One region of the Rahnella sp. PCH160 genome, then DNA from elsewhere that is predicted to be linked to it. Evidence: predicted binding sites of a transcription regulator. Region 1 holds the regulator's gene; each other region holds the start of a gene.

The links. The regulator PhoB, encoded in region 1, activates phosphate uptake and scavenging genes when phosphate is short. The targets are predictions, from matches to a motif close to CTGTCATAAAACTGNCNNAT.
Region 2: the regulator PhoB is predicted to act here: its motif matches at 5,827-5,846, upstream of pitA (inorganic phosphate transporter PitA).
Region 3: the regulator PhoB is predicted to act here: its motif matches at 3,459-3,478, upstream of ACM5QY_RS11775 (heavy metal response regulator transcription factor).

Annotation. Positions count from the first base shown of each region.
Region 1 covers NZ_JBLOGT010000001.1:4,778,247-4,788,135, reverse strand. Annotated here, with positions in the region: gene sbcC (exonuclease subunit SbcC) at 1-2,132, opposite strand, end outside; gene sbcD (exonuclease subunit SbcD) at 2,129-3,367, opposite strand; gene phoB (phosphate response regulator transcription factor PhoB) at 3,595-4,284, shown strand; gene phoR (phosphate regulon sensor histidine kinase PhoR) at 4,306-5,625, shown strand; gene ACM5QY_RS22380 (cobalamin-independent methionine synthase II family protein) at 5,881-6,984, shown strand; gene brnQ (branched-chain amino acid transport system II carrier protein) at 7,431-8,750, shown strand; gene proY (proline-specific permease ProY) at 8,912-9,889, shown strand, end outside.
Region 2 covers NZ_JBLOGT010000001.1:764,612-774,500, reverse strand. Annotated here, with positions in the region: gene prlC (oligopeptidase A) at 149-2,209, shown strand; gene rsmJ (16S rRNA (guanine(1516)-N(2))-methyltransferase RsmJ) at 2,219-2,965, shown strand; gene uspA (universal stress protein UspA) at 3,028-3,468, opposite strand; gene ACM5QY_RS03570 (hypothetical protein) at 3,663-3,806, opposite strand; gene uspB (universal stress protein UspB) at 3,805-4,140, shown strand; gene pitA (inorganic phosphate transporter PitA) at 4,250-5,755, opposite strand; partial or broken gene ACM5QY_RS03555 (BaiN/RdsA family NAD(P)/FAD-dependent oxidoreductase) at 6,076-7,277, shown strand; gene ACM5QY_RS03550 (LysR family transcriptional regulator) at 7,360-8,325, opposite strand; gene ACM5QY_RS03545 (fimbrial biogenesis chaperone) at 8,785-9,546, opposite strand; gene ACM5QY_RS03540 (fimbrial protein) at 9,565-9,889, opposite strand, start outside.
Region 3 covers NZ_JBLOGT010000001.1:2,535,877-2,545,765, reverse strand. Annotated here, with positions in the region: gene eptB (kdo(2)-lipid A phosphoethanolamine 7''-transferase) at 1-1,011, opposite strand, end outside; gene ACM5QY_RS11780 (heavy metal sensor histidine kinase) at 1,247-2,704, opposite strand; gene ACM5QY_RS11775 (heavy metal response regulator transcription factor) at 2,697-3,371, opposite strand; gene ACM5QY_RS11770 (hypothetical protein) at 3,584-4,207, shown strand; gene ACM5QY_RS11765 (cytochrome b/b6 domain-containing protein) at 4,234-4,875, shown strand; gene ACM5QY_RS11760 (molybdopterin-dependent oxidoreductase) at 4,868-5,632, shown strand; gene ompX (outer membrane protein OmpX) at 5,740-6,273, opposite strand; gene rhtA (threonine/homoserine exporter RhtA) at 6,672-7,658, shown strand; gene ACM5QY_RS11745 (fasciclin domain-containing protein) at 7,848-8,411, shown strand; gene ACM5QY_RS11740 (sigma-70 family RNA polymerase sigma factor) at 8,476-9,057, shown strand; gene ACM5QY_RS11735 (anti-sigma factor) at 9,054-9,731, shown strand.

The DNA of each region.
Region 1 (9,889 bases):
TTCTCGCCGCCCATATACTGGGTTTGCAGGCGTTCAAGCTGTTCCTGAGATTTCGTCAGGTTCTGCTGCGTCAGCGTAAAACGCTCCGCCAGCAATGCGCTTTGCTGCTGAACTTTTTGTTGTTCGCTGACGGCTTCACTCAGGGCATCTTTCGCCTGTTGCAGCTCACGCGCCAGTTGCTCATGCTGGCGGATGGCTTCGTGCGTTTGCTGTTCTTCCTGATCGCACGACGCCAGCCATTGCTGAATGTCCGGCGCATCATGAAGGGTGAACGTCAGGCCGAGCGGGTCACTGAGTTTCTGCCAGCTTTCGAGATGCGCATTCAGCTGTTGCTGATCTTGCTCCAACTGAGTTTGCAGGCGCTTTTGCTGTTCTTTCAGACTTTTAATTTTCGCGGCCAGTTCGATTCCGCTGGCTTTTGCCGCGTCGAATTCCAGCTGCATTTTTTCGGCACGCTGCGCCGTTTCAGACGGTTTAATTTCCTGATAACTTTCAATCGACGGATGCGAGGTTGAACCGCACAGCGGGCAGGCCTGGCCGCTTTGCAGGTTCGCGCGCTCTGCCGTCAGGCTGACGATCAGTTCCTCACTTTTCAGGCGTGCTTTGACATCATTCAGATGCTCGAGCTGTTTCTGGCATTGCAGACGGATTGCATCAAGCTGTTGTTCTTCTTCCACGATTGCCGTCTGATTCTGCATTAAATCTTTGTGTTGCTGACGGACACGCGAGTCGAGCTGAGGAAAAATTTGCGCGAGTGAATACAGCTGCTGACGCACCGGACGCAGTTGCGCCAGTTCTGATTGCCGTTTCTGCAACGCCGCCAGCGGATACTGTTTTTCCTGTTCAGCCTGACGCTGTTGCTGAGCCTGAAGCGTGCCGGTCAGCGTGGTGTGTTTCCTCTGATGCTGCTCGGTCTTAGCATCCAGTTTCCGGCGTTCTTCGGTGATTGTCGCCAGCGTCGCGTTGTGCTCATTAGCCTGTTTCTGCACGTCACTGACGCCCTGCTGAGTATCAGCCTGCGATTTGCGGCACTGGGCAATGTCGTTATCCAGCGGCAGAACTTTTTCATCCATCAGCGTGTGTAACTGGCGCTGTTCGTCGGTCTGTTTCTGGCGTGCAGCTTTCGCCTGTTCCAGCGCCAGAGCCAGCGGCGTCATCTGCGCCGCCTGTTGTTCCTGCTGCTGAATCAGTTGCGTAAGCACCTGCTGTAAATCCTGCGTTTCTTTCTCACAGCGCAACCGGTCGCTGAGCAGCGGACGCAGCTTTTCAGCCGGTTCACTGCGCGCCAGTTGTTGCAACTGCGGCGCGGCGGCGAGGTTTTCCTGCTCCGCTGCTGTTAGCTGCTGCTGAGATTGCTGATGTTTTTGCTGCACCTGTTGCCACTGTTGCAGCCAGTTCAGATCCTGCTGGCGTTGCAGCGCCTGCTGGCTGAGAACAATTTCCTGTGCGTTCAGCGCGGCCAGTTCCGTTTCGAACGCCTGACGCTGCTCTTCGCTGAGCAACTCGATACCGGCCATGCGCTGATACAAACCGTCTAGCTGATTTTTGGCTTCTTTATGTTGTTCAAACACGCGTTCAGAAAGCCGCCCGTAGATTTCGGTGCCGGTGAGTTCTTCCAGCAATTCCGCGCGGTCGTTGGCATCTGCATTCAGGAATGCGGCGAACTGGCCTTGTGAAAGCATCATCGATTTGGTGAAACGGCCGAAATCCAGCCCGGTCAGTTCTGCAATGGCGTCGAGCTTATCGCGCACTTTGTCGGCCAGAATTTTGCCGTCGGCCAGCAGCGCCAGTTCTACTTTGGGCGCCTGTAAATTGCCGTCCGGCGAGTTTTTGGCACGGCGCTGGCTCCAGAAAGCGCGGTAGCCAATGCCTTTGACCTCAAACTCGACTTCCGCCAGTGATTCGGCGGTGTGGCGGGTCATCAGTTCATTCTGACTCGGCGTGACGTTCAGGCGCGGCGTCTGGTGATAGAGCGCCAGACAGATGGCGTCGAGCAGGGTGGTTTTCCCCGCGCCGGTCGGGCCGGTGATGGCGAATAATCCGTTGCTGGCAAAAGGCTCTGCGGTGAAGTCAATTTTCCATTCACCTTCCAGCGAGTTCAGGTTTTTTAAACGCAGACTGAGAATTTTCATTGTGCGGCATCCTCTGCGGACTCGCCGCGGGTGACCTGGCTGACAACCTGAGCAAACAGCGTGCGCATCCGCGCCTGACGCGGTTCGTCGGGGTCGGTTTCCTGCGCCAAACGCCGTTCGAACACGTCACTCACACTCAGTTCGCTGAGCGTTTCTTTTTCCTGTTGTTCGATGCTGTTAATACGCTGTTCTTTACTGCGGCGAAGCAGAACCACTTCCACCGGTAAATCTGCCGTCAGAGCCTGAATACGCCGCTGGATATCACTGAGATAATCCTGTGTGGCGACTTCGATATCCAGCCAGACCGGTTTATCTGCATCGCCTTCTGCAAACTGCGCCAGCTGTTTTTCGATGTCGGCCAGCGAGCCTTTGATGATCTGCATCGGCTGGAAAACGGGGATCTCCAGCGTGTCGATGGCGTTAAGCGTATCGCCTTCGAAATCAATCAGGTACACGCTTTTGGTTTTGCTGAGCTCATCGAAACTTAGCGCAATCGGTGAACCGCTGTAACGGATATGTTCGGTTTTCGCGACGCACTGGGCGCGGTGAATGTGCCCGAGCGCCACGTAATCCACCGGGGGAAACGCCTGCGCCGGGAAGGCGTCGAGCGTGCCTATATAGATGTCGCGCACGGAGTCAGACGTGCTGACGCCGACGGTGGTCAGATGGCCGGTGGCGATAATCGGCAGCGGCACGCCAAGTTCCTGACGTTTGGCCTGCGCGACCTGATACAGCGCGTCATAATGCGCCGCAATGGCTTCCTGCAAGGCGAGCTGCTTATCGTTGCCGGACTGCCCGGCCTGGCTGGCCAGTAAATCACGCGGGCGCAAAAACGGAATCGCACACAACACCGCGCCGGGCTGGCCTTCGCGCGTGTTCAGCACCAAGACCTGCTCATCCAGATTTTCGCCTACGGTGGCGATCACCCGCGTATTCAGGCACGAAAGCAGTTCACGGGATTCATTGAGCGTGGCGACGGAATCGTGATTCCCGGCCAGTACTATTAACTGACAGCCGGTGTGTTGTAATTCCACCACGAAGCGGTTATACAACTCGCGGGCGTAACTGGGCGGTGAACCGGTATCAAAGATGTCACCGGCGACAATGACGGCGTCCACCTGATGTTGCTGCACCTGACCGGTCAGCCAGCGCAAAAAGGCCTGATGTTCAGCGGCGCGGCTTTTGGTGAAAAAGTACTGACCGAGGTGCCAGTCGGAGGTGTGGATCAGGCGCATGAGACTCCCGTGTGAACCCTGTATGACGACAATGGGGCAAAGTATAAACGTCGGCGGGGGAACCTGTCCCCGATAAATCAGACCAATTTCAGCAGGATGGCAAGAATTTATCTGTCATATTTGCCTTAAATGGACCATCATTTTCATTCATAAATCTGTCACAAAACTGACGCATAATGGCGCCCGCAATCAAATAAAAGATCGCTAACCTATTGGCAGGACCTACGATGGCTAGACGTATATTGGTGGTTGAAGACGAAGCTCCAATCCGTGAAATGGTGTGTTTTGTACTGGAACAGAATGGATATCAGGCAGTAGAGGCTGAAGATTTTGATTCAGCGATTGGCCAGTTAGTGGAACCTTACCCTGAACTGATCCTGCTCGACTGGATGTTACCCGGCGGTTCCGGTATTCAGTTTATTAAGCACCTTAAACGTGAAGCGCTCACCCGCGAAATTCCGGTGATGATGCTGACCGCACGCGGTGAAGAAGAAGACAGGGTGCGCGGACTGGAAGTCGGTGCCGATGATTACATCACCAAACCGTTTTCACCCAAAGAACTGGTCGCCCGTATTAAAGCTGTGATGCGCCGGATTTCGCCAATGGCGGTGGAAGAAGTGATCGACATGCAGGGGCTGAGCCTGGATCCGTCGTCTCACCGGGTGATGGCCAACGAGCAGGCGCTCGACATGGGGCCGACCGAATTTAAGTTGTTACACTTCTTTATGACCCACTCCGAACGCGTTTACAGCAGGGAACAGTTGCTCAATAACGTGTGGGGCACTAACGTTTATGTGGAAGATCGCACGGTAGACGTGCATATTCGTCGTTTGCGTAAAGCGCTGGAAACCAGTGGACATGACAGAATGATCCAGACTGTTCGTGGTACCGGATATCGTTTCTCAACGCGTTATTGAGTCCCACAGCGGAGAATCTGTGTGTTAGAACGTTTATCATGGAAACGTCTGGCCGGTGAATTGTTTCTTTTTTGCCTGCCAGCGCTGATCCTCGGTGTCTTTGTCGGCCATTTCGGCTGGCTTCTTTTTGCGTCGCTGGCTGCGGCGCTGGGCTGGAATTATTACAACCAGCTTAAACTCTCTCACTGGCTGTGGCTTGACCGCAGCATCACCCCGCCGAACGGGCGCTGGAGCTGGGAACCGTTGTTTTACGGGCTTAACCAGATGCAGATGCGTAACCGGCGACGTCGTCGTGAATTAGGCCAGTTGATCAAACGTTTCCGCAGCGGGGCTGAATCGCTGCCGGATGCGGTGGTTCTGGCGACGGAAGAGGGCAATATTTTCTGGTGTAACGGACTGGCGCAGGATCTGCTGGGATTTCGCTGGCCGGAAGACAACGGGCAGCACATTTTTAACCTGCTCCGTTATCCGGAATTCCGTACCTGGATCCAGACGCGCGACTTCAGCCGTGCCCTCAACCTGCAACTCAATAACGAACATTACGTGGAGTTTCGCGTGATGCCGTATTCCGAGGGGCAGCTTCTGATGGTTGCGCGCGACGTGACGCAGATGCGTCAGCTCGAAGGCGCACGACGTAACTTCTTCGCGAACGTCAGCCATGAACTTCGCACACCGCTGACGGTGTTGCAGGGGTATCTGGAAATGATGGAAGACGCCAAACTGGAAGAGCCGTTCCGCACCAAAGCGCTGGATACGATGCAGGAACAGACGCGGCGCATGGATGGGCTGGTGAAACAGTTGCTGACCCTGTCGAAAATCGAAGCCTCCGCCAATATCGACATGCACGAGAAAGTTGATATTCCGCTGATGCTCAACATGCTTGAGCGGGAAGTGCAGACGTTAAGCGGCGGGAAACATGAAGTGGTGTTTCGCGTAAACGAGAAGCTGAAAGTTTTTGGCAATGAAGATCAACTGCGCAGCGCGGTGTCGAATCTGGTGTATAACGCCGTGAATCACACTCCGCCGGGCACACGGATTGAAGTCAGCTGGCAGCAAATTCAGCACGGTGCGCAGTTCCAGATTAGCGACAACGGGCCGGGCATTGCGCCCCAGCACTTACCGCGTCTGACCGAACGTTTTTACCGTGTCGATAAAGCGCGCTCACGCCAGACCGGCGGCAGCGGGCTGGGGCTGGCTATCGTGAAACATGCACTTAGCCATCATAACGCCAAACTCGAAGTGCTCAGCGAAGTCGGCGTCGGCACGCGGTTTATGTTTACGCTGGCACCAAAATTGATTGTTCCACAGGGTTCAGACTCTCCAGTCTCCGTAAAACCTTAATTTCCGCCATATCCTTAAAGCCTGTTATCAGCCGATAGCAGGCTTTTTCATTTCTATTTATGCGTGATGTTGTCTCCTGATCATGAATTTATTTCACGTCCCATGAAAATTCCTCTGTTGTGGGTGAACAGACTGCATGACAGTATGGCCTTAAAGCCGTTTAGACATCCAGATGTCTATAAATAACGCAGCGTAATTATTTACGTTGTAAATCATTTGCATTCCGCCAGAGGCGTGATGGCATAAGGAGTTTTCATGCAACGTACAACCCCTCCGTTCCGCGCTGACGTCGTTGGCAGTTTCCTGCGTCCGGCCGCGATCAAAGAAGCCCGCAAACAGTTTCAGGCCGGTGAGATTGATGCAGCGCAGCTGCGCGCGGTGGAAGACACTGAAATCCGCCGTGTGGTGGATTTGCAGCGTGAAGCAGGTCTGCAAGTGGTGACGGATGGCGAATTCCGCCGTGCGTGGTGGCACTTTGACTTCTTTGAGGGTCTGGAAGGCGTGGAAGGGTATGACGCCGTTCAGGGGATCCAGTTCAACGGCGTGCAGACGAAGGCGCGCAGCATCAAAGTGGTGAGTAAGCTCGGTTTTGGTTCGCACCCGATGCTGGAAGACTTCCGTTTCCTGAAAAGCATCAGCGGAACGGCTGTGCCGAAAATGACCATTCCCAGCCCGAGCGTGATGCATTTCCGCGGTGGCCGTAACGCCATCAGCAAAGACGTTTATCCTGATCTGAAAGACTATTTTGACGATCTGGCGCAGGTTTACCGCGACGCGATTAAGGCGTTTTATGATGCCGGTTGCCGTTATCTGCAACTCGACGATACCGTCTGGGCGTATCTGTGCTCTGAAGATCAGAAGAAACAAATCCGCGAGCGTGGCGACTCTCCGGAGGCGTTAGCGCGTACTTACGCTGACGTGCTGAACAAAGCTATCGCCGGTAAACCGGATGATCTGGTGATTGGCCTGCATGTTTGCCGCGGTAACTTCCGTTCAACCTGGATTTCTGAAGGTGGCTACGAGCCGGTGGCAGAGATTCTGTTTGGCGGTGTGAATATCGACGCCTTCTTCCTGGAATATGACAATGAACGTTCAGGCGGTTTCGAGCCACTGCGTTTCATTAAGAAGGGCCATCAGCAGGCGGTTCTGGGGCTGATTACCACCAAATCCGGCGAGCTGGAACTGGCGAAAACCGTGGAAGCACGCATCGCCGAAGCGGCTGAATATCTGGACATTAACCAGATTTGCCTCAGCCCGCAGTGTGGCTTCGCGTCAACAGAAGAGGGCAACAGCCTGACCGAAGCGCAGCAGTGGGAAAAACTGAAACGGGTGGTGGATATCGCCGCCCGCGTCTGGTAAATCCGGGAACTGGATAAATTCTGGCCTCGTAAAAATTCTGGATATTGTGCGTGAAATGACCTTTTCATGGTGATTTCACGCAATTATCGTCTAATCGGAGCATATCTTGTGCTTTGTTAGTTTAAAAATCATACATATCATATTGCGTGTTTCGTACGGTATTTAGTGATTGTTACTGCTTTGATGCATTAATATGGTTGAACACTCTGCTTTTTGGATCGCGACTTGCCTTTCTGCGCTATAAACGTTTACCTTAAGCCCCGCTGTCGCTCGATACTCCCTGCATAACAACGTATTCATCTGCATATCATCAGGCGTTTTAAGCTCACTCCGGTCCTCATTTTGGTGCTCTCTGGCAATGACAACGCCATTCATCCTTCTGACGGTGTGGCACGACGACAGCATCGGACACTTTATTCATTTGAACAGGCAACACGACACCAATCATGAGTACTCGTTTAACAAATAAAGATATTCTGGCGCTGGGCTTCATGACCTTCGCCTTATTCGTCGGGGCAGGAAATATCATTTTCCCGCCAATGGTTGGCTTGCAGGCGGGTCAGGAAGTCTGGTGGGCTGCTGCCGGGTTTATGATCACAGCGGTGGGTCTTCCCGTGATGACCGTGATTGCCCTTGCGCGCGTCGGTGGCGGTGTTGACGCCCTGAGTACGCCAATTGGTCGTGGTGCCGGTATTCTGCTGGCAACGGTATGTTATCTGGCTGTTGGCCCGCTGTTTGCCACGCCGCGTACGGCGACCGTTTCCTTTGAAGTGGGTATCGCGCCAATGACCGGTGATGGCCCGCTGCCTCTGCTGATTTACAGCGTGATTTATTTCGCGCTGGTGATCGGAGTCTCTCTGTATCCGGGCCGCTTGCTCGATACCGTCGGGCATTTCCTTGCTCCGCTGAAAATGGTCGCGCTGGGTGCGTTGGGTATCGCTGCCTTGCTGTGGCCTGCCGGTCAGTCAATGCCTGCGGTTGATGCCTACCAGACGGTGCCGTTCTCCAGCGGTTTTGTTAATGGCTATCTGACCATGGATACGCTGGGCGCGCTGGTCTTCGGGATTGTTATCGTTAACGCAGCACGTTCGCGTGGCGTGACCGATGCCAAACTCCTGACCCGTTACACCGTTCTGGCGGGGCTGATTGCCGGTATCGGCCTGATGCTGGTCTACCTGAGCCTCTTCAAACTTGGCGAAAACAGCGCCTCGCTGGTGCCGGATGCAACCAACGGCGCGGTGATCTTGCATGCCTACGTGGCACATACTTTTGGCAGCGTCGGAAGCTTCTTCCTCGGCGCGCTGATTTTCATCGCCTGTATGGTGACTGCGGTTGGCCTGACCTGCGCTTGTGCTGAATTCTTTGCTCAGTATCTGCCGCTATCTTATAAGACGCTGGTCTTCATTCTGGGCCTGTTCTCTATGCTGGTGTCCAACCTGGGCCTGAGCCATCTGATTTCAATTTCAGTGCCGGTTCTGACTGCAATTTATCCGCCGTGTATTGCGCTGGTGGTTCTGAGCTTCACGCTGCGCTGGTGGAACAACACTACGCGTATCGTCGCGCCGGTAATGGTTGTCAGCCTGGTCTTCGGTATTGTTGACGGTATCAAAGCGTCTGCTTTTACAGACCTGATGCCCGCCTGGACCGCGAATCTGCCGCTGGCGGCGCAGGGTCTTGCCTGGTTGCCACCGTCATTATTAATGCTGGTGCTGGTCGGTATTTATGACAAAATCAGCGGCCCGCGTAGCGTCACTGCGCACCAATGATCATTTGGTGAATGTTCAACGGCATAAAATATAATTAGTCTGCTGAATGTTTCGCCAATCGGGCCACGGAGAATCTTCCGTGGCTTTTTCATTGGCAGAAAATAAAGCTTATTTTTAGAATATGCACTTTTGATATTTAAAAAACATACGGGTTAATGCACATGCAGCAAGAAGCTGAACAACCAACAGAGCAAAAAGAAGCGCCAGGCACGAAGCTAAAACGTGGCCTGACAACGCGCCATATTCGCTTTATGGCACTGGGCTCAGCCATCGGTACCGGGTTATTTTACGGATCTGCCGATGCTATCAAAATGGCAGGGCCGAGCGTGCTGCTGGCGTATCTGGTCGGCGGAATTATCGCGTTTATCATCATGCGCGCATTGGGTGAGATGTCCGTCCATAATCCGCAGAGCGGGTCGTTCTCCCGTTACGCGCAGGATTATCTCGGGCCGATGGCCGGGTATATCACTGGCTGGACCTACTGTTTTGAAATTCTAATTGTCGCAATTGCCGATGTGACGGCGTTCGGTATTTACATGGGCGTGTGGTTCCCGGATGTGCCGCAATGGACCTGGGTACTGAGTGTTGTGCTGATTATCGGTGCTATCAATCTGGTGAGCGTGAAGGTATTCGGTGAGCTGGAGTTCTGGTTCTCCTTCTTCAAAGTGTTCACCATCATCATCATGATCATTGCCGGTTTCGGCATCATCTTCTGGGGCATTGGCAACGGCGGGCAGGCGACCGGTATCCACAATCTGTGGACCAACGGCGGCTTCTTCAGTCAGGGCATCATGGGCACGATCCTGTCGTTGCAACTGGTGATGTTTGCCTATGGCGGTATCGAAATCATCGGTATTACCGCCGGTGAAGCGGAAGATCCGAAGAAATCCATTCCGAAAGCCATCAACTCCGTTCCACTTCGTATCCTGGTGTTTTACGTGGGTACGCTGTTTGTGATTATGTCAATTTTCCCGTGGAATCAGGTCGGTACGCAGGGCAGCCCGTTTGTGCTGACGTTCCAGCATATGGGGATTGCTGCGGCGGCAACCATTCTGAACTTCGTCGTGATCACCGCGTCTCTTTCTGCGATTAACAGTGATGTGTTCGGCGTGGGTCGTATGCTGCACGGTATGGCAGAG
Region 2 (9,889 bases), 4.0 Mb from region 1:
GTTTGTACTCCCGTGCCCGGCGGCCCATTGATTTCCCCGCAACTTGACCGCATGTTAGAATTTACGTCATCTTTAAGACGACCCGAATTCACGGCGTGGTGCGCCACAGGCGCATCAGCCCCAAACGCTATAACGAAGGACTGGCCCTATGACTGAACAGCAAAACGCGTCGAATCCGCTCTTAAAACCGTTCTCCCTGCCGCCTTTCTCTGCGATCCAACCTGAACATATCGTCCCTGCGATGCAATCTGCGATCGAAGAAAGCCGCCAGACGATTGAACGCGTGGTCGCTCAGGGCGCGCCTTATACCTGGGAAAATCTGTGCCAGCCGCTGGCGGAAAGCGACGATCGTCTGAGCCGTATCTGGTCGCCGGTCGGGCATCTGAATGCCGTGAAAAACAGCCCGGAACTGCGTGAAGCGTATGAGCAATGCCTGCCAATTTTATCCGAATTCAGCACCTGGACCGGGCAGCACGCTGGTTTGTATCAGGCTTACCGCGATTTAAAAGACAGCGAGCATTTCACCACGCTGTCCGTTGCGCAGAAAAAAGCGATTGATAACGCGCTGCGTGATTTCGAGTTATCCGGCATTGGTTTGCCGGTCGAAGAACAAAAACGTTACGGCGAAATTTCCGCACGTCTGTCTGAGCTGGGTTCGACGTACAGCAACAACGTGCTCGATGCCACAATGGGCTGGAGCAAGCTGATTACCGACGAGGCCGAACTGAAAGGCCTGCCGGAAAGCGCACTGGCGGCGGCGAAAGCGCTGGCAGAATCGAAAGAACAGGAAGGCTGGCTGCTGACGCTGGATATCCCGAGCTATCTGCCGGTGATTACCTACGGTGAAAACCGTGCGCTGCGCGAAGAAATGTATCGCGCGTTCGGCACCCGCGCGTCCGATCAGGGCCCGAATGCCGGTAAGTGGGATAACAGCGACGTGATGGCGGAAATTCTCTCGCTGCGTCACGAACTGGCGCAACTGCTGGGCTTTGATTCCTACGCTGATATGTCGCTGGCCACCAAAATGGCCGAAAGCCCGCAACAGGTGATTGATTTCCTGAGCGGTCTGGCGACGCGTGCCCGCCCGCAAGGCGAACGCGAACTGGCGCAGCTCCGCGCCTTTGCGAAAGAACATTTTGGCGTGGACGAAATGGAAGCCTGGGATTTGCCGTTCTACGGCGAAAAACAGAAACAGCATCTGTTCTCCATCAACGACGAGCAACTGCGTCCGTATTTCCCTGAACAGCGCGCGCTGGAAGGGCTGTTCGAAGTGGTGAAACGCATTTACGGCATCACCGCCAAAGAACGTAAAGACGTGGAAACCTGGCACAAAGACGTGCGTTTCTTCGATTTGTTCGATGAATCCGGCGATCTGCGCGGCAGTTTCTATCTCGACCTGTACGCCCGCGAAAACAAGCGCGGCGGGGCATGGATGAACGATTACGTCGGCAGCATGCGTAAAGCCGACGGCGAACTGCAAAAACCGGTCGCGTACCTGACCTGTAACTTTAACGGCCCGGTCGGCAATAAACCGGCGCTGTTCACGCACAACGAAGTCACCACGCTGTTCCACGAATTCGGCCACGGTTTGCATCATATGCTGACCCGCATCGACACCCCTGGCGTCGCCGGTATTGCCGGTGTGCCGTGGGATGCCGTCGAGCTGCCAAGCCAGTTTATGGAAAACTGGTGCTGGGAGCCGGACGCGCTGGCGTTCATCTCCGGGCATTTTGAAACCGGCGAACCGCTGCCGAAAGAGATGCTGGATAAAATGCTGGCCGCGAAAAACTATCAGGCGGCGCTGTTTATTCTGCGTCAGCTCGAGTTCGGCCTGTTCGATTTCCGTATGCACGCGGAATATGACCCGGCGAAAGGCGCTCAAATTCTGCAAACGCTGGCGGAAATCAAGAAGCAGGTTGCGGTTGTGCCGTCACCAGGCTGGGGTCGCTTCCCGCACGCGTTCAGCCATATTTTCGCAGGCGGTTATGCGGCCGGTTATTACAGCTATCTGTGGGCGGAAGTGTTGTCTGCCGATGCCTATTCCCGCTTCGAAGAAGAGGGGATTTTCAACCGCGAAACCGGGCAGTCGTTCCTCGACAATATTCTGTCACGTGGCGGTTCCGAAGAGCCGATGGAGTTGTTCAAACGCTTCCGCGGGCGTGAGCCGCAGCTGGATGCTATGCTGCGCCATTACGGTATCAAAGGATAATTTCTGCCTGTGAGTGTGTGTTTACTTTGTGAAGAAGGCGCCGATGAAGGCGCCTTATCTGTTCTGGCGCAGCGCTGGAATCTGACGTCTGACCCGGATGCCGTGATGGCGCTGGTGCTGACGCCTGAGCGTCTGGAATTACGCAAACGCGACGAGCCAAAACTCGGCGCGATTTTTGTCGATTTCGTCGGTGGCACGATGGCGCATCGCCGCAAATTTGGCGGCGGACGCGGTGAAGCGGTGGCGAAAGCGGTCGGCATCAAAGGCAAATATATGCCGGATGTGGTCGATGCAACGGCCGGTCTGGGCCGTGATGCGTTTGTGCTGGCGTCTCTGGGCTGCAAAGTGCGAATGCTGGAGCGTAATCCTGTCGTGGCGGCTTTGCTTGATGACGGGCTGGCGCGTGGCTATCGTGATGCAGAAATCGGCCCGTGGCTGCGCGAGCGCATGACGCTGCTGCACGCCTCGAGCCTGACGGCGCTCTCTGAGCTTTCGCCAAAACCGGAAGTGGTGTATCTCGATCCGATGTATCCGCACAAACAGAAAAGTGCGCTGGTGAAGAAAGAGATGCGCGTATTTCAGGGGCTGGTTGGCCCGGACGAAGATGCTGACGGCCTGCTGGAACCGGCGCGCCGGTTAGCGACCAAGCGCATTGTCGTGAAACGCCCGGATTACGCGCCGCCGATGGCTGACATCGCCGCGCAGGCCGCCGTGGTGACCAAAAGCCACCGGTTTGATATTTATACGCCGCTGTAAATCCCCATAAAAAAAGAGGTGCCAATGACACCTCTTTCTCATCAAAGCTCAGACGTTGGGTCTTACGCTTCTTCTTCCTCGTCACGCAATGGCACGATCAGCATGTCGATATGGACGGTGTTGATCAACTGGCGCGCGGAGGACATCAGCTTGCTCCAGAAATCCTGGTGATGGCCGCACAACACGAGATCTACGCCGTACTTGTTGATGGCATCGACCAGCACTTGTGCTAAATCACCGCTGCCGCTCAGGGTTTCTGAAATCGGGTAACCCGCATTTTGCGAAAGCTCATTCAGCGCGTGGTGCGTTTCTTCGGAAATGCGTTTCTGCATATCGCCCAGGTTTACGTCAATCAGGCCGGTGTACAGGTCTGAATAGTTCACGTCGACGTGAATCAGGGATACCTTGGCGTTGTAAGGACGCGCCATGGAAACGGCTTTCTCGACCAGTACCTTACTTTCCGGCGACAGGTCTACAGCGATAAGGATGTGTTTGTAAGCCATAAGAAAACTCCTTCCATAAGTCGGTTAATAGCAATATCAGCATCATGCGAATTCCATGAGTTCAGTATAGCCCCAAAATGGTTAAAGAAATCAAGCATACGGATCCCATTTCCGAATCTGACAATCTATAGATACAAATAATATGAACAGTTACAGATTCGTTTCCTACACTCAATAATGCAGGCTTCTCCTGCTTAAGCATTTTCCTGTGATAAGAAAAGAGGGCGGGCGAATTTAGCCTGGGGTGTGAAATCGCGGAAAGGCAGGGCGAAACGTCGGGTGTGCAGCAGATTTTGGGCGGCATTGCGCGGTGTCAGTTCGCCTTGAGGGGGAATCATGATCAGTCCCGTTGCGCTGTTTTGGGCTTTATGTTTTGTGTGTGTGGTGAATATGCTGCGTTATTACTCGTCTTTGCGCGGGTTGCTGGTGGTGCTTCGGGGATGTGATCCGTTGCTTTACCAGTATGTGGACGGCGGGGGATTCTTTACTTCCCACGGTCAGCCGAGCAAGCAAATAAGACTGGTTCGCTATATTTATGCTCAGCGCTATGTTGAACATCACGACCCAGAGTTTATTCGCCGATGTGAGCGAGTTCGCGGCCAGTTTGTCCTGACGACAGCACTGGTCGGATTGATATTGACGAGCATGATCGCGATGCTGATCTGGTACTAAAACGTCTGAAATCGTTGCGAGGAATGTGTGAAAAAGGGAATAAAAAAAGGCGACCTGTTCAAAGAACAAGGCCGCCTTTTTTACATCCGTGCCTGAACACGGACATTCATCAGATAAGCTTCAGCGCAATCCAGTACAGCCCGCCTGAAAGAACAATCGACACCGGCAGGGTTAAGATCCACGCCATCGCGATGTTTTTAACAGTTTTAGACTGTACACCGCCGCCATCTACAATCATAGTGCCTGCAACCGCAGAGGATAATACGTGCGTGGTGGAAACCGGCATACCGGTGTAACTGGCAACGCCAATCGAAATCGCCGCCGTCATCTGCGCAGACAGGCCCTGTGCGTAGGTCATGCCTTTCTTACCAATCTTCTCACCGATGGTGGTCGCCACGCGCTTCCAGCCAATCATGGTACCCAGCGCCAGCGCCAGAGCCACTGCGATGATGATCCAGATAGGTGCATATTCGACGGTTTGCAGAATGTCGGTTTTCAGCTCGCCGAGGAAGCGTTTATCCGCCGCTGACGTTTCCGGCAACTTAGCGACTTTATCGGCAGTATCAGAAACACACATCAGCAGGCGACGCATATGGCTGCGTTCGTCCGGTGCCAGGTCGCTGTAAGACTGAAGATTGGTCAGCAGTGTCTGCGCGCGGCCAATCGCATCAAGCGCATGGCTGCTGTCACAGTGGAACACTTTTGTCTCGTCGGTCAGGGCGATATTGACGTCAGGAGCAGGCACCAGAGGCGTCTGAGCCACAACGTGCGGCACCGCATCAACATGTTGCGAATAGTACTGACCGAGGTGCGTCACGGCGTCACGGGTACGCGCAATGTCGTAACCGGTCGCGCTCATGTTCACCACGAAACCCGCCGGAGCCACACCAATCAATACCAACATGATCAGGCCGATACCTTTCTGACCATCGTTCGCACCGTGCGAGAAACTCACGCCGATCGCTGACAGGATAAGGCCAATACGGGTCCAGAATGGCGGCTTCTTCTTGCCGTCTTTCTTTTCACGTTCTGCAGGCGTCAGGTGGATACGGGCATGTTTTTTATTACTGCTCCAATAGCGACGCAGCAGGAAAATCATGGTGCCCGCCATAATCATCCCCACCAGCGGCGAGATAATCAGTGAGGCGAAAATGCCGATCATTTTCGGGATGTTTAACGCATCAACCACCGATGTGTGGGTCAACAGCGCGTTAGTCAAACCCACGCCAATAATGGCGCCGATCAGGGTATGAGAACTGGAAGCCGGCAGACCGAAATACCAGGTGCCGAGGTTCCAGATGATCGCCGCCAGTAACATAGAGAACACCATGGCAAGGCCATGCGCGGAGCCTACATTCAGCAACAAATCGGTTGGCAGTAAGTGGACAATGGCATAGGCCACGCTCAAACCACCGAGCAGGACGCCAAAGAAGTTAAATACCCCTGCCATCACGACCGCTAATTGCGAACGCATTGCCCGGGTATAGATGACGGTTGCTACTGCGTTGGCCGTATCATGGAAACCGTTAATGGCTTCATAGAACAGAACAAACAGTAACGCGAGAATCAATAACGAACCGGTATGAATATCCAACCCGGCAAATAGATGCAGCATAATTGTTACGCCAGTTAGTGGTCATGAACGCCGCGCATTATCTGCGAGAACAGGGGGACGGGAAAAGGAAAATATGACATTTTTTTGACTAAAAACAGTTCAATATTTGAGTTTGTTTCAATTAATATTTTAAATATCAAAACGTTATTCCTTCTTTTGGCTCTGAAACATTTACTTACGACGTTCAGAAAACCCCCTCTCTGGCTGGTTTAAGGGGCGTCAGTCCCTTACAATCCGCGTCGCAATGCGGCCAAAGCCCATTCGGACAGCGCAAGTCCTGTCTAAAACGTCGTTGAATTTTTCGTAAAGAGAGGCCAAAAGTGGAACAGGTTGATGTGGTAGTCATTGGTGCGGGTGCGGCAGGCATGTTCTGTGCAGCGCAGGCCGGACAGGGTGGCTGCCGGGTTCTGCTGCTGGATAATGGCAAAAAAACCGGACGAAAAATTCTGATGTCAGGCGGCGGTCGCTGCAATTTCACCAATCTGTATGCCGAACCGGCTGCCTATCTTTCAGAAAACCCGCATTTCTGTAAATCCGCGCTGGCGCGTTATACCCAGTGGGATTTCATCGATCTGGTCAACCGCTACAACATCGCCTGGCACGAGAAAACCCTCGGCCAGCTTTTGTGCGATGATTCCGCGACGCAAATTGTGGGGTTGCTGGATAAAGAATGTGAGCGGGGGAATGTCGAAGTGCGTCTGCGCAGCGTGATTTCTGAGGTTCAGAAAACTGAAGATGGCTTTATTATCAACGTGAATGGCTCAACTGTAAGTACTCACTCACTTGTGGTTGCCAGCGGCGGACTTTCCATGCCGGGGCTGGGGGCGTCGCCTTTCGGTTATCGTCTGGCCGAACAGTTTGGCCTGAAAGTTTTACCGACCCGCGCCGGTCTGGTGCCATTTACGCTGCACAAGCCACTGCTCGACCATTTGCAAACGCTTTCAGGCGTCTCCGTGCCTGCTGTGCTCACCGCACAGGATGGCACCGTATTCCGCGAAAGCATTCTGTTTACGCATCGCGGGATGTCCGGTCCGGCCGTTCTGCAACTTTCCAGCTACTGGCAACCTGGTGAGTTTGTAAGCGTTAACTTACTGCCTGATGTCGATCTGGCGGCGTTTCTCAATGCGCAGCGGCAGGAGCACCCGAACCAGAGCCTGAAAAATACGCTGGCGATGCAGTTACCGAAGCGCCTGGTGGAATGCCTGCAAACGCTCGGCCAGTTGCCGGACGTCACGCTGAAACAACTGAACGTATCGCAACAGGCCGAGCTGGTTGAGCAATTGCAAAACTGGCAGATGCAGCCGAACGGCACCGAAGGCTACCGCACGGCAGAGGTGACGCTGGGGGGTGTCGACACGCGTGAACTGTCTTCCAAAACCATGGCTGCGGCAAAAGTGCCGGGCCTGTATTTTATTGGTGAAGTTGTGGACGTGACCGGCTGGCTGGGGGCTACAATTTCCAGTGGGCGTGGAGCTCGGCGTGGGCGTGCGCGCAGGATCTGATCCTGAAGAAATGCTCATGAGCAAAATGGCATGAAACAGGATTTCACACCTTGCACGGCAGAAGATTTCGTTTACTGAATGACGTAAAATTTACGTAAGAGCTTAACTGACAGGGAGTGATAAATGATTAGTGACCAAATCATCCCTGATTGTTTTTTTCACAACATCAATGAACTTGGCAAAGTGTGCATTGTTTGTTGCGCTTTTATTATCGGTCATAAAGTATTTAATGGGTTTTAGTTCAAAACCCGTATCGAGCTTTTTTAAATTATAACTCTCCCCAAATTTATTGAAAAACCATTCGCTGATAAAAGTTACTGAGTCTGTAATTTCAGCAACCGCTGCGTTGACATCTATAGAACTGCTGGTGAAATTAAAAATACGGCCAGGCAAACTCTCCTCAATATCGACCTGCGTTTTTTGCACTCCGGGTGTATTTATGTTGAAACGTATGAATTTTTCATGAACCATGTTTTCTTTACTCAGGAATGTACCAAGTCGGGGGTGAGATTTACGGCATACAGCAATGATGTTTTCTTCCATATATAATGTTGTGACGGTTGAATTGCTGTAATAGGGTTTAGTGTCAAAAACGAGATCTGCTTTACGGTAGGTAAGAATGTCTTCGCCTGCATCCAATGCAGCATTTGCAGGAATGTGTGTCAATTCGTAGGGTAAGTTTTTTTCGAATAATACGGAGCCTATCTTAGGCAAAATACGTTGCGCGGTATAGGGTGAAGAGTAAATCATAAAGTTATGATTCATTTCAGACTCTGCGACGGTAAACAGGCTTTTTACCAGTGCACCTAATTCAACTCTGACTCTTTCATGTAAGTTAATTGCTACGGTCGTCGGGATCAGACCTTGTCCTTTTCGAATGAAAAGGGGATCTGAAAAGTAAATTCGCAGTCTGTTAAGAGATTGACTCACAGAGGAAGGGCTGGATCCTAATTTTTTTGCCGCAATCGAAACGCTATTATAGGTGAATATAGTTTCGAAAATAAAAAGTAAATTAAAATCAAATGAACTTATTTTATCCAGATTTGGAATAAGGCTGTCGCTGATCATTTTTAATACTCTGAAGTTGAAATCTTAAGCAAAGTATGTGAGCGTGTGATTTAATGACTTTAAGGCGCTTTTCGTATTAAATTACAGGTCATGATTCTAAGTAGTGTAAAGAATTGCACCAGGATTCTATCTCTTTCAGCGTAATGAAAACCGTTTTCCCCAAGATTTCATTTTTTTCTCTTGGGAAACTATACACAATACACGGGTATTCTAAGGGTTTATCCTCCTGGATCCATTCTTCTATTTCAATGTCTTCGACGATATCGCAGACGTAATTTTCGTGAAACCAAATTTTATAATCTTCGAAGTTTTTTAAAATTATCATTCAACACTCCATTTTAGAATAATCAATATTTCTAATCCATTTTTATCAATACCTTCTATGCGATACGGTCAATCGCCTGCTTTTCTTCTGTAAGTCTGGACTTAACAACAAACTTTAATGTTACCGGCTAGAGTTTATAGCTTTATATTTCCAGTCTTTGCTACTTCAACCGGTACAATATTCCAGGCTTTGGTGGGTATGCCCGTATCATCCAGGCTTTGCCATTGCAGCTGACATGGCCCATTTGCCGGGCACCAGGATTCCGTGCGGGCAGAAAAGGGAGATACCACACCTTCGGCAGACTGCGTTTTGCCATTTACCGTCATTTTAAACAATGTCACATAATAAGGCGTGGGATTTTCAACTCTCACAGAGGCGCTATGTCTTTGCCAGGTAAGTTGCTGGTAAGCATCGTCGGGTATGCCTTTCAGGCCAGCGGGCCGGTAAAGCAATTTGAAGTTTGAACGTATGGCGACCTGCAAATCATGGGTGCCGGGTTGTCCGGAAGGAATTGCCGCGACGCTTAGCTGAAATAAACTTTCGCGGTCGGCAGGCAGGTTCCCGCCGGTACGAATGATCCGTAGATAATTCTCCTGTTTCTTCCTGAGAGGTAAAAGAGGGGGCGTAACGACGAAGTCTGCCCCCGTCGAATTTTGTGTCGCGCCCTGATTTTCGTTTCCTTTCGTTTTATCAGGCAACACTCTGGTCTGAATTAAATACGGTGTTTCATCCGTATTTCTGACCAGAAATGCAAGTCCGTTTTCACTTTTTTCATTATAAATAAAACGGGTGCCCCCAATCATGACACCGGCATAGCCTTTTGCAGGAAGCAAGGCTAATAACCACATGAAAAATAAAACAAGCCATGTTTTTTGAAGGGTAATGTGTTTTTTCATCTGTCTGATGTAAACCCGCTAAGGATATGATGTATTAAACGTCACGCTTGAGATAATCGATCCGGGTTGAAATTTTTCACCGTTCGCGACCATTTTAGAATAAAATTTCAATGATGCCGTGGTTGCGCCGCCTGTAATTAAATAGGGCCGGGAACTGCCGCCAACAGCAACCAATTGTTGCGTGTCGTCCATGAGTTCGATAGCAATACCGCTGGCGGAACTTTCAGGTGAGAGCTTTAATAAATCGGTCATACTGTCATCGGGAGTGCCTGAAAAGGAAATAACGACCCCATTGGCAATAGCCCCGCATTTTTCGAGATTAATGTTAAAGGCCACGGGCAGG
Region 3 (9,889 bases), 2.2 Mb from region 1:
GGCTTCACTTTGCATGGAATACAACTCCGCGCTCCAGCCGTTGCTTTTCAGCACGGAGAAGACGTTCATCTCTTTTAACGTGCGCTGTGGCGCTTCGGAGGCTCCGCCTTCGCGCACAAACATGCAGCGCAGGGAAAGCTTAGTGGCGGTATCACAGGAATAGCCCTGAAGCGCGACCAGATTTTTCTCTTTATCGAGATTTGGCGTGTTGTCACGGTCGTAACCGTAAATACCCATATGATCGCGACGCGCACTTTCACCAATAATGAATACCACATACATATCTTTGGCATCCGCCGGTGCGGTATAGGTGAAATGTTTCGCCGGGTCATAAAGATTTTTGGTGTCTTCCGCCTGGCTGTAGCTGCTGTAAGAGTAAAGCCCCAGCGCGGACAGCCAGTTGGACGGAGAGTAAGTGCCCGCCACAACGCCGCCGTAACTCGCCATCATGCGGTTGTTCACTTTGTCATGGCTGTCCTGCACTTTCCCCATCAGGCGAAGCGGCATGTAGCAAAGCAAGCCAGAAAGCACCAGCAGGCCGGTTTTCACCGCCACTTTTTTGAAGGTGGTATGCCTGAACGCCGCGCCAGGCATTGTGCTGAACCACAGCAACAAAACCGGTAACAGGCTGACCAGCGCAGTCCAGGCGACAAAATGCGTGCCGATGGACTCTTTGGATAAATCAATGGAGTCAGAAGCCAGCGCCGCAGCCAAAATCCCGTAACCGATATCAACGTTGAACAGGATCATGTAATAGCTGGCTGCAGCCGAGGAAATCACAATAGCGGTCATCAGCACACGGAAAACCGTTTTGCCGGTATAGGAGAGCAGCATACAAAGGAAGTAAACCAGAGCAAAACACGCCACCATTTCGACCGTTATCGACAACAGGTTGTCATAATGCAGCTGCTGATAACGACGGAGGAAAATCGGAAGGTTTAACAAGATCCCAAGATAGAGTGCTATGAACAAAGAAATGCTTTGCAGCGAAAGTGTACGTATTTTATGCATTAGTAATAAATGGCTCTTTTGTGAGTCTGTTTAGGTCGTACTGACCGTTCGAACCGGAGGATAAAACCCACTCCTTAGGACTATTCAGACCCCGGGACGAGCATTTTTGTTCAACTGCAAACCCTTCTGCTAATGTGATAATGTAACTAAATTAACGAAAGCCTTACTTTTCAATAAGTAAAAATTGTTTTCACACTTACCTTTTCTGAACATTTTTGGAGCCGTTGAAGGATTATTAAGAAAGCCTGTGATCCGGATCAGATACTGGCCCGGGGAATGACAGCGTGAATCTCGTCTCACCTTGCGCAGAACTCGTGACCCCGACACTTCCCTGATGCAGCGCCATAATGGCCTGAACGATCGATAATCCGAGACCGCTGGAACTGCCGCCTTCGCTGCGCGATGCGTCAGCCCGGTAGAAGCGGTCGAACAGTTTGCCCAGTTTTTCAGGTGAAATAGGATTGCCCTGACTGGTTACATGGATCTCCATCCCTTTCGCCAGCGGCTGTGCGCTTATCGTGATGGTGCTGCCTTCGTGCCCATAGCGCACGGCGTTGGCGACCAGATTGCTTATCGCGCGCTGAAACAAAATGGCATCGGCGTACAAAATTCCCTGCCCTTCGCCGACCAGCACCATTTCCCGTTCTTCTGCCAGACCTTCGAAATATTCCTGAATACGGATAATTTCGGATGAAACATCAATACTGGTGATTGTTAAAACGGACCGCGCATCGGTTGCACGGGCAAGAAACAGGATGTTTTCCACCATGCGGGAAATACGTTCCAGCGCTTCCATGTTGTTCGCCAGCAGCGTTTCGTACTCTTCCACAGAGCGCGGCTGATAAAGCGCAACCTGACAATGCCCCATCAGCGCGCCCACCGGTGTACGGATTTCATGCGCCAGATCGGCTGAAAACTGCGTCAGACGCTGATAGCCTTCTGCCAGCCTTTCCAGCATGTCGTTGAAAGAATGGATAAGTTGCTGCAATTCCTGCGGCGCGTTTCCCGTGCTCAGCCGGGTAGACAGGCTGGAGGGATGAATTTTCGTGGCCTCCTGCGCCATGTTTCGCAAAGGTTTTAACCCTTTGCGGATCACGACATAGCCGAAGGCGGCGACCAGCAAATATGCAAACAGCACAGCGCCAATGATTTCCCAGCGGAATGTTTCCAGCAGGCGGGACTCTTCCGTCATGAAATGCGCACCGGTAATTTCGACCGTTCTGCCATCCTCGATCCGCACGTCTGCGCGGGCAAAGCGCACCGGCGTACCGTCCGGTGCATTCAGGTGATGCACGGTTTCCAGGGTCAGCGGCTGGCACTCAGGCACAGGCGCAACCGGCGGTAATATCAATTGCGAAGGGTTGACGTTAATCAGCGGCGGCTGGCCTTCGAGACGAAAAGTCAGAATATCGCGCTCGTTACCAAGCATGTTTTCAAATAAACCGGGATTCCGGCTCAGTTGCGACAAAGGGAATTCATTTGCCAGCAGATGACGGAAATATTGAACACGCCCGCTGACCTGATAATCCGCGCGGCGTTCCAGTTCTTTATCAATCGAATAATAAAGATAAAAACCGACGGCACTGACCACCAGCGAAGCAATCAGCGCGAACAACAATGTGGCCCGCAAGGTCAGCGACATCGCCCGTTTTGACGCCGACGGGCGGGCAGTTTCTTTCATCACGTTAGTCATTGCGCACTTCACACACGTAGCCAATTCCACGCACGGTATGGATCAGTTTCGCCTCAAAGGCGCGATCCACTTTGGCGCGCAGACGTTTAATCGCGACATCCACGACGTTGGTATCGCTGTCAAAATTCATGTCCCAAACCTGCGAGGCGATCATGGTGCGCGACAACACTTCGCCTTCACGACGCATCAGCAACTCCAGCAACATGAACTCTTTATTGGTCAGCGCGATGGTCTGATCCTGACGGGTTACACGGCGGCGCAGCACGTCCAGATTCAGGTCCGCGACAGAAAACGTATCCGGCTCGCGTGCCGCCGGACGGCGCAGTAAGGTGCGGATGCGCAGCACCAGTTCGGTGAAGGAAAACGGTTTGATCAGATAATCATCGGCGCCAAGTTCCAGCCCGTGAATGCGATCCTGCACTTCGTCACGCGCGGTCAGGAACAATACCGGCACATCACTTTTTTTACGCAGGACTTCCATCACCTGCCAGCCATCAAGGCCGGGCAGCATGACGTCGAGGATCACGGTGTCATAGCCCTCTTCCAGCGCCAGAAACAGGCCGTCGGCACCGTTACGCGCCAGATCTACGCTGTAACCCGCCTCCGTCAGCCCTTTCTTCAGGTAGTCGCCTGTGCTGACATCATCTTCTATCACCAGTATCCGCATTCAGGCCCTCGGCGCCTCAAGACCATTCTCCCAAAGAATGATTCAGAGGAAGTTTATCAGTTTCATCAGACACCTTTGATGACAATTTTGTCATCAATTTGTCATCAACCGATCCCGGTTTATCGTCCACTCTTAAAGAAGTTACACATCACTGGCATGTTCAGTGATTCATCTAACAGAATGAAATCACGCTAGAAAATGGAGAGTTGATAATGAACACACCTACACGCCTTGCAGGTTTATTACTGGGTTCCCTGCTGATGTGCAGCGGAATGACGTCGGCTTTTGCGGCCGATAACGTGATTAAGCCTACACGCGGAACCATTGATTCAGTTAATGATTCATCTGTGCAAATCACCACCCGTCAGGGTGAAAAGCTCGACGTGAAACTGACCGATCAGACCAAGATCAACGCGGTCACCAAAGGGCAGATCAGCGACATCAAACCCGACAGTTTCATCGGTACGGCAGCGGTTCCACAGTCTGACGGCACGCTGAAAGCGCTGGAAGTGCATGTCTTTGCGCCAAGTCTGCGCGGCAGCGGTGAAGGCTTCAACCCGTTTGAATCCGCTGACGGCAAAATCAACACCATGACCAACGGCACCGTCGGCAAACTGGTCAACAGCAATGGCCGCACGCTCACCGTGAAATATCACGATGCAGAAAAAACCGTTGTCGTACCTGACGATGTACCGGTCGTTCTGCTGGCACCGGGCGATCGCAGCCTGCTGAAGCCGGGCACTAAAATCGTGCTGTTCGCCATGAAAGATGACAAAGGCGCGTTGGTTGCCCGTGGAATTGCTGCCGGTAAAGATGGCATCGCGCCACCGATGTAATCAGTCAAATCATCAGGATATTTATCGTGAAACCTCAGCCCTCTTCAGTTCGAAAACGCAGGATCCATTCCTGGCCGGTGCGCATCAGCCACTGGATTAATCTTCTGGCAATGATCGGCATGGTGATGAGCGGCTGGGGGATTTATAACGCAGACCCCCTGTTCACCTTTACATTTCCGCAAAGCACCACGCTCGGCGGCTGGCTGGGCGGTAATATCGCCTGGCATCTCGCCGTGATGTGGTTGCTGGCGGCTAATGCCCTGTTTTATCTGCTGTGGGGCGTTTTCAGCGGCCATTTCAAACGGGACTTTTTCCCGTTTTCACCCCGCACCGTCTGGCGCGATACCGTTAGCGCCCTGACCTTTCATCTGCCTCATAAACTGGGCCAGTACAACGCCGTGCAAAAACTCATGTACAGCGGTGTTCTGGTGCTCGGCCTTCTGCTGGTGTTATCCGGTTTATCCATCTGGAAACCGGTGCAGTTCAGCGGGCTGGTGTGGCTGTTCGGCGGTTTCGATATTGCCCGCTATGTACACTTTTTTGCAATGAGTGGCGTGATGCTGTTTGTGGTCATTCATGTCCTGATGGTGCTGCTGGTGCCCAAAACATTTGTGGCGATGATTACCGGTGGCAAGGCAATGAATAAAGAGGAAAGTGCCGATGAGTGAAAAATCACAACGGCCAAAAATCATTGTGGAGCCCGATCAGCGTAAGCAACTGGTGAATATCCAGCGCCGTTTACTGCTGCGCTCCGGATTAACGCTGGGTGCCGTTTCTATGCTGACCGGCTGTAATTTGCAGGACGGCGACGAAGTCGACAAAGTCCTGTGGGCGATGTCGCGCTGGAATGACCGCGTTCAGGGCTGGTTATTCGGCGGGCAAAAACTGGCGCAAACTTACCGCGCCGATCAGATTACGACACCCTTCCGTTTCAACGCGTATTACCCCGAATATAATGTCCCGGAAATCGACATCCCGAATTACCGGCTGGAAGTGTCTGGACGGGTGCAAAAGAAAGCGTCCTGGACGCTGGAACAACTGCAACGTCTGCCGCAGGAAAGCCAGATCACCCGGCTGATTTGTATTGAAGGCTGGAGCGCCATCGGGCAGTGGAAAGGCGTGCCGCTCAAGACGTTTCTTCAGCACGTCGGGGCCGACCTGACGGCGAAATATGTCGGATTCAAATGCGATGACCGGTATTACTCGGGCATTGATATGGCGACCGCGCTGCATCCGCAAACCATTCTGGCACTGGATTTCGGCGGCAAGCCGCTACCTCCGGATTTAGGGTATCCGCTGCGCCTGAGAATGCCCACAAAGTTAGGTTTCAAAAACGCCAAACATATCGGCGCGATTTTCGTCACCAACACCAATCCGGGCGGCTACTGGGAAGATCAGGGGTATAACTGGTTTAGCGGAATTTGATTACTGCCGTTGATACATCGCTGAAATACAGACATAAAAAAACCGCTCTTTCGAGCGGTTTTTGTTTTCGCATGAGGGTAGCGGCAAGCGCTACACAGGGCGAAGAATTAGAAGCTGTAACCCACGCCTGCGATCCAGGTACCCACATCAACACTGCGGATGCGAGACTGTTCGTAGGAAACGTCCAGAGCAACGTTCTGGATTGGGTTGAACTGCAGACCAGCACCGTAAGAGAAACCATAATCGCTGGTGTCTGATTTTTCACGGTTAGCGGTAGAAGCCACGTTCTCGTTGTACTGGAATTTACCGTAGCCCAGACCGATTACGCCGTAAGCAGAAACCCAGTCGTTGATACGGTAAGCAGGACCTGCAGTGATGCCGTAGTATTGTGCTTTACGGTAATCACCGGAAGTTGGGTTGCTGTCATCCTGAATGTAGGTGAAAGAGCCGATAACGCCCAGTGGGTTGTTATCTTGCTCGTAACGGTACTTCAGGTTGAAGCCGTTTGCTTTGTTTACAACGCCTTGTGCGTCACCCTGTGCGTAGCCAGCAGAAACGGTGCTGGTACCAGCGAATGCGCTAGAGGAAACACCCAGTGCTACGACGCAAGCTAATGCGGAAAGACATGCAATTTTTTTCATAAACCACCTCAAAAAGAGAAACCAAAGTAACCTTCACGTTCGAAAATATACCAAAAACCAGTGTGAAACTCTGCCCCAATTAAGATGTCCAAAGCATCATATGGTGTAACAGGAAGTTTCCAGCACTTGATATCTCTTTCATTTTATTGGGATTTTAGTCACTAAAACTATAAGATAAACTTATTGAACTTTTTGGAATTAGCAGATAATTCCTAAATTTTTGGGCAAAAAAACGACAGTTTTCGGCAATTTTTTAAGAAATGGATTCTGAAAAAACATTTTTTTGAGGATTTTTTATCGTGTGATTTCCCACTACACTGACTGCTCTTTACCTTTCTTTTCAAAACTATAAATCTGAAGATTCTGGATTAATGGGATCACCTCAAAAGGCGCTATGGATGACACAGTCAGAACAAAATCAGCCGCAGAAAACGCAGATCGCTCTGCAAGGTGCGGCGCAAAATAATGGCCCGCCACTTCCTGCCTTACACCGGAAATCTTCTCCGCTGGTCGCCATCCTGTTATTACTCGTCGCGATGCTCTCATTACAGGGCGGCGCGTCACTGGCCAAAACGCTGTTCCCGATCGTCGGTCCGCAGGGTGTGACTGCACTGCGTCTGGGCATCGGCTCCATTTTGTTACTTCTCTATTTCCGACCGTGGCGGCTGAAAATGCGCGGCGGTAATTTCCGTTCGCTGCTGATGTACGGCCTGGCGCTCGGTTGCATGAATTACACCTTTTATCTGGCACTTCGCACAGTACCGCTGGGGATCGCCGTTGCGCTGGAATTCACCGGGCCGCTGGCCGTTGCGATGTTTTCCTCGCGCCGCCCTGTCGATTTCATCTGGGTTGTGCTGGCCGTCGTCGGTTTATTGTTCCTGCTGCCGCTCGGGCAAAGCGCGGGGGGCGTGGATCTTAAAGGTGCCTGTTTTGCGTTAATCGCGGGTGCGTGCTGGGCCGTGTATATACTTGCCGGTCAGAAAGCGGGCAGCAGCTATGGCCCCGGCACGGCGGCAATGGGTTCACTGATTGCCGCACTGATTTTCTTCCCGATTGGCGCGATTCAGGCGCATAGCTCTATTTTTAGCTGGGAAATTTTGCCGTTAGGCCTGCTGATCGCCCTGCTGACTTCCGCTATTCCGTATTCGCTGGAAATGATGGCGCTGACCAAACTCCCGGCGAAAACGTTCGGCACGCTGATGAGTATGGAACCCGCCATGGCGGCGCTTTCCGGGATTATTTTCCTGGGCGAGTTCCTGACGGCCTCGCAATGGCTGGGGCTGGCCGCGATTATTGCGGCGTCTGCCGGTTCTACGTTAACGCTGCAACGTAAAGCTAAAATAGAAACGGTCGATATTCCGGGCAATAATCCTTCCGGGAAGTAAATCCGTGCGGAATCTGCAGAAAAGCCACATCATCGCGCTGTGTTTTTTTTATTGACTATCAATACATTAGAAATTACTTTCGCATTTTTCACTTTATTTCATCTTTTCCTGCATCCAAAAGCAGGGGGTCATTCGTATGTATAGATGTGAGGCAAGACCTTACCTACTCAACTTACGAAGGACACCATCATGAAAACATTACTCCGTACCGCTATCTGCGCTTCTATCCTGCTGAGCACTGCGTCAATGGCTGCAATGATGTCTCAAGACACCACCATGGTCGGTGGCGCTGAAATGTATCCGTCTAAAAATATCGTAGAAAATGCCCTGAATTCGAAAGATCACACCACGCTGGTGGCCGCGGTTAAAGCTGCCGGTCTGGTGGATACCCTGCAAACCAAAGGTCCGTTTACCGTGTTCGCACCGACTAACGCCGCGTTTGCCAAATTGCCTGCCGGCACTGTGGAAAATCTGGTGAAACCGGAAAACAAAGCCACCCTGACCAGCATCCTCACGTATCACGTGGTTGCAGGTAAATATGAAATGAAAGATCTCGAAAAACTGCTGAAAAAAGGCAACGGCACCGCAGAACTGAAAACCGTGAACGGCGAACCCCTGTGGATCCTCAATAACGGCCCGCACAATATTCAGCTGAAAGATGGCAAAGGTAATATCGCCAATATCAGCACTTATGACGTGCAGCAGAAGAACGGTGTGATCGACGTCATTGATACTGTGCTGTTGCCTAAATAATACCGACTATACTGAGAGCTGGATTCCCTTATGAAACAGTATCTCAGAGCATCGGGACGGACGAATGCATGACAATTTAGTCAGTAAGCCAACACCAGAGAAAGCGCCTGAAGTACAGCGCGAATTAATGAGCGCCATGGCTGTTGGCGATCGTCAGGCATTTGAGCAGTTATACCGACTGACGTCCCCCCGGCTGTTCGCCGTTGCATTACGCATGTTGCGGCGACACGCCTGGGCAGAAGAAGTTTTGCACGACAGCTATATCACCGCGTGGAACCGCGCCGCGTCTTACAACCCGGCGCTGAGTTCCCCGATGACCTGGCTTACGCACATTGTCCGAAACCGCGCTATCGACTGGATGCGCGGGAGCGACAACCAATTGGATGAGCTGGATGACGATGTCATACACAGCGACGCCAGCGACGATGATGAACCCTTGCAACGGCTGCAACAGGACAGCGATGCCAAAATACTGGCGGCCTGCCTGGCGCACCTTCCCGCAGAACAACGACAGAGCCTGATCCTTGCCTATTATCAGGGGCTGTCTCACGGCGAGGTTTCCTCACATTTACAACAACCCCTGGGGACGATAAAAAGCTGGATCCGTCGCGCCCTGGATCACCTTAAGAGCTGCGTCGGACTATGAAAAGCAGAAGCCATTATCAGGCTGCCCTCGCAGCCGAATATGCACTCGGCACTTTGCGCGGCGCGGCGCGGATTCAGTTCGAGCGGAAAATGCAAAATGACACGGCTTTAGCGGCTGAAGTGGCCCGCTGGCAGGAGGCGTTCACCCAGCTCGATAATCAGATTATCCCGGTGATCCCACCCGCGTCGGTCTGGAAACGCATTCAGCACAATCTGGCCTTACAACCCGAGAAACGCCCTGCTCCGGCTAAAAGACCGGTGCGTGGTTACATCGGCTGGGCGCTGGCCGCGGGGCTGGCGGCATTATTACTGATCCCTCATCTTCTGGTGCAGCCAGCCGCACCGACGCCGGTCGCCATTCTGGGCAGCAGCGCCGGGCCGCAAAACGGGGAATGGGTTGTGAGCGTGGACATGAGTACGCGCAGTTTATTGCTGACACCGCTCAGCGCGCCTGAGCTGGCCGCAGACCGTAGCCTGGAACTGTGGGCCATTCCACCGGGTGGCAAACCGCGTTCACTTGGGTTACTCAATACCCAGCAAACGACACAATTGACGCTGGCCGCCAAAATGCCAGACCCCGGTTATACACTGGCAATCAGCCTCGAACCTCACGGCGGTTCTCCCACCGGACAACCCACCGGCGCGGTGCTTTACAGCGGAACACTGGCGCTGTAATTCTCGCCAAACGCCTGTCTGAAGCGGCAGATATTTTTCTGCCGTTTTTCATTATTCCGTTCAAAATAAATAATTACCCGATCTGACCATTATTTTTCACAACAGGACATGAATAACCGGAATATATATTCACATCGTCAGTTACATTCTAAAATATT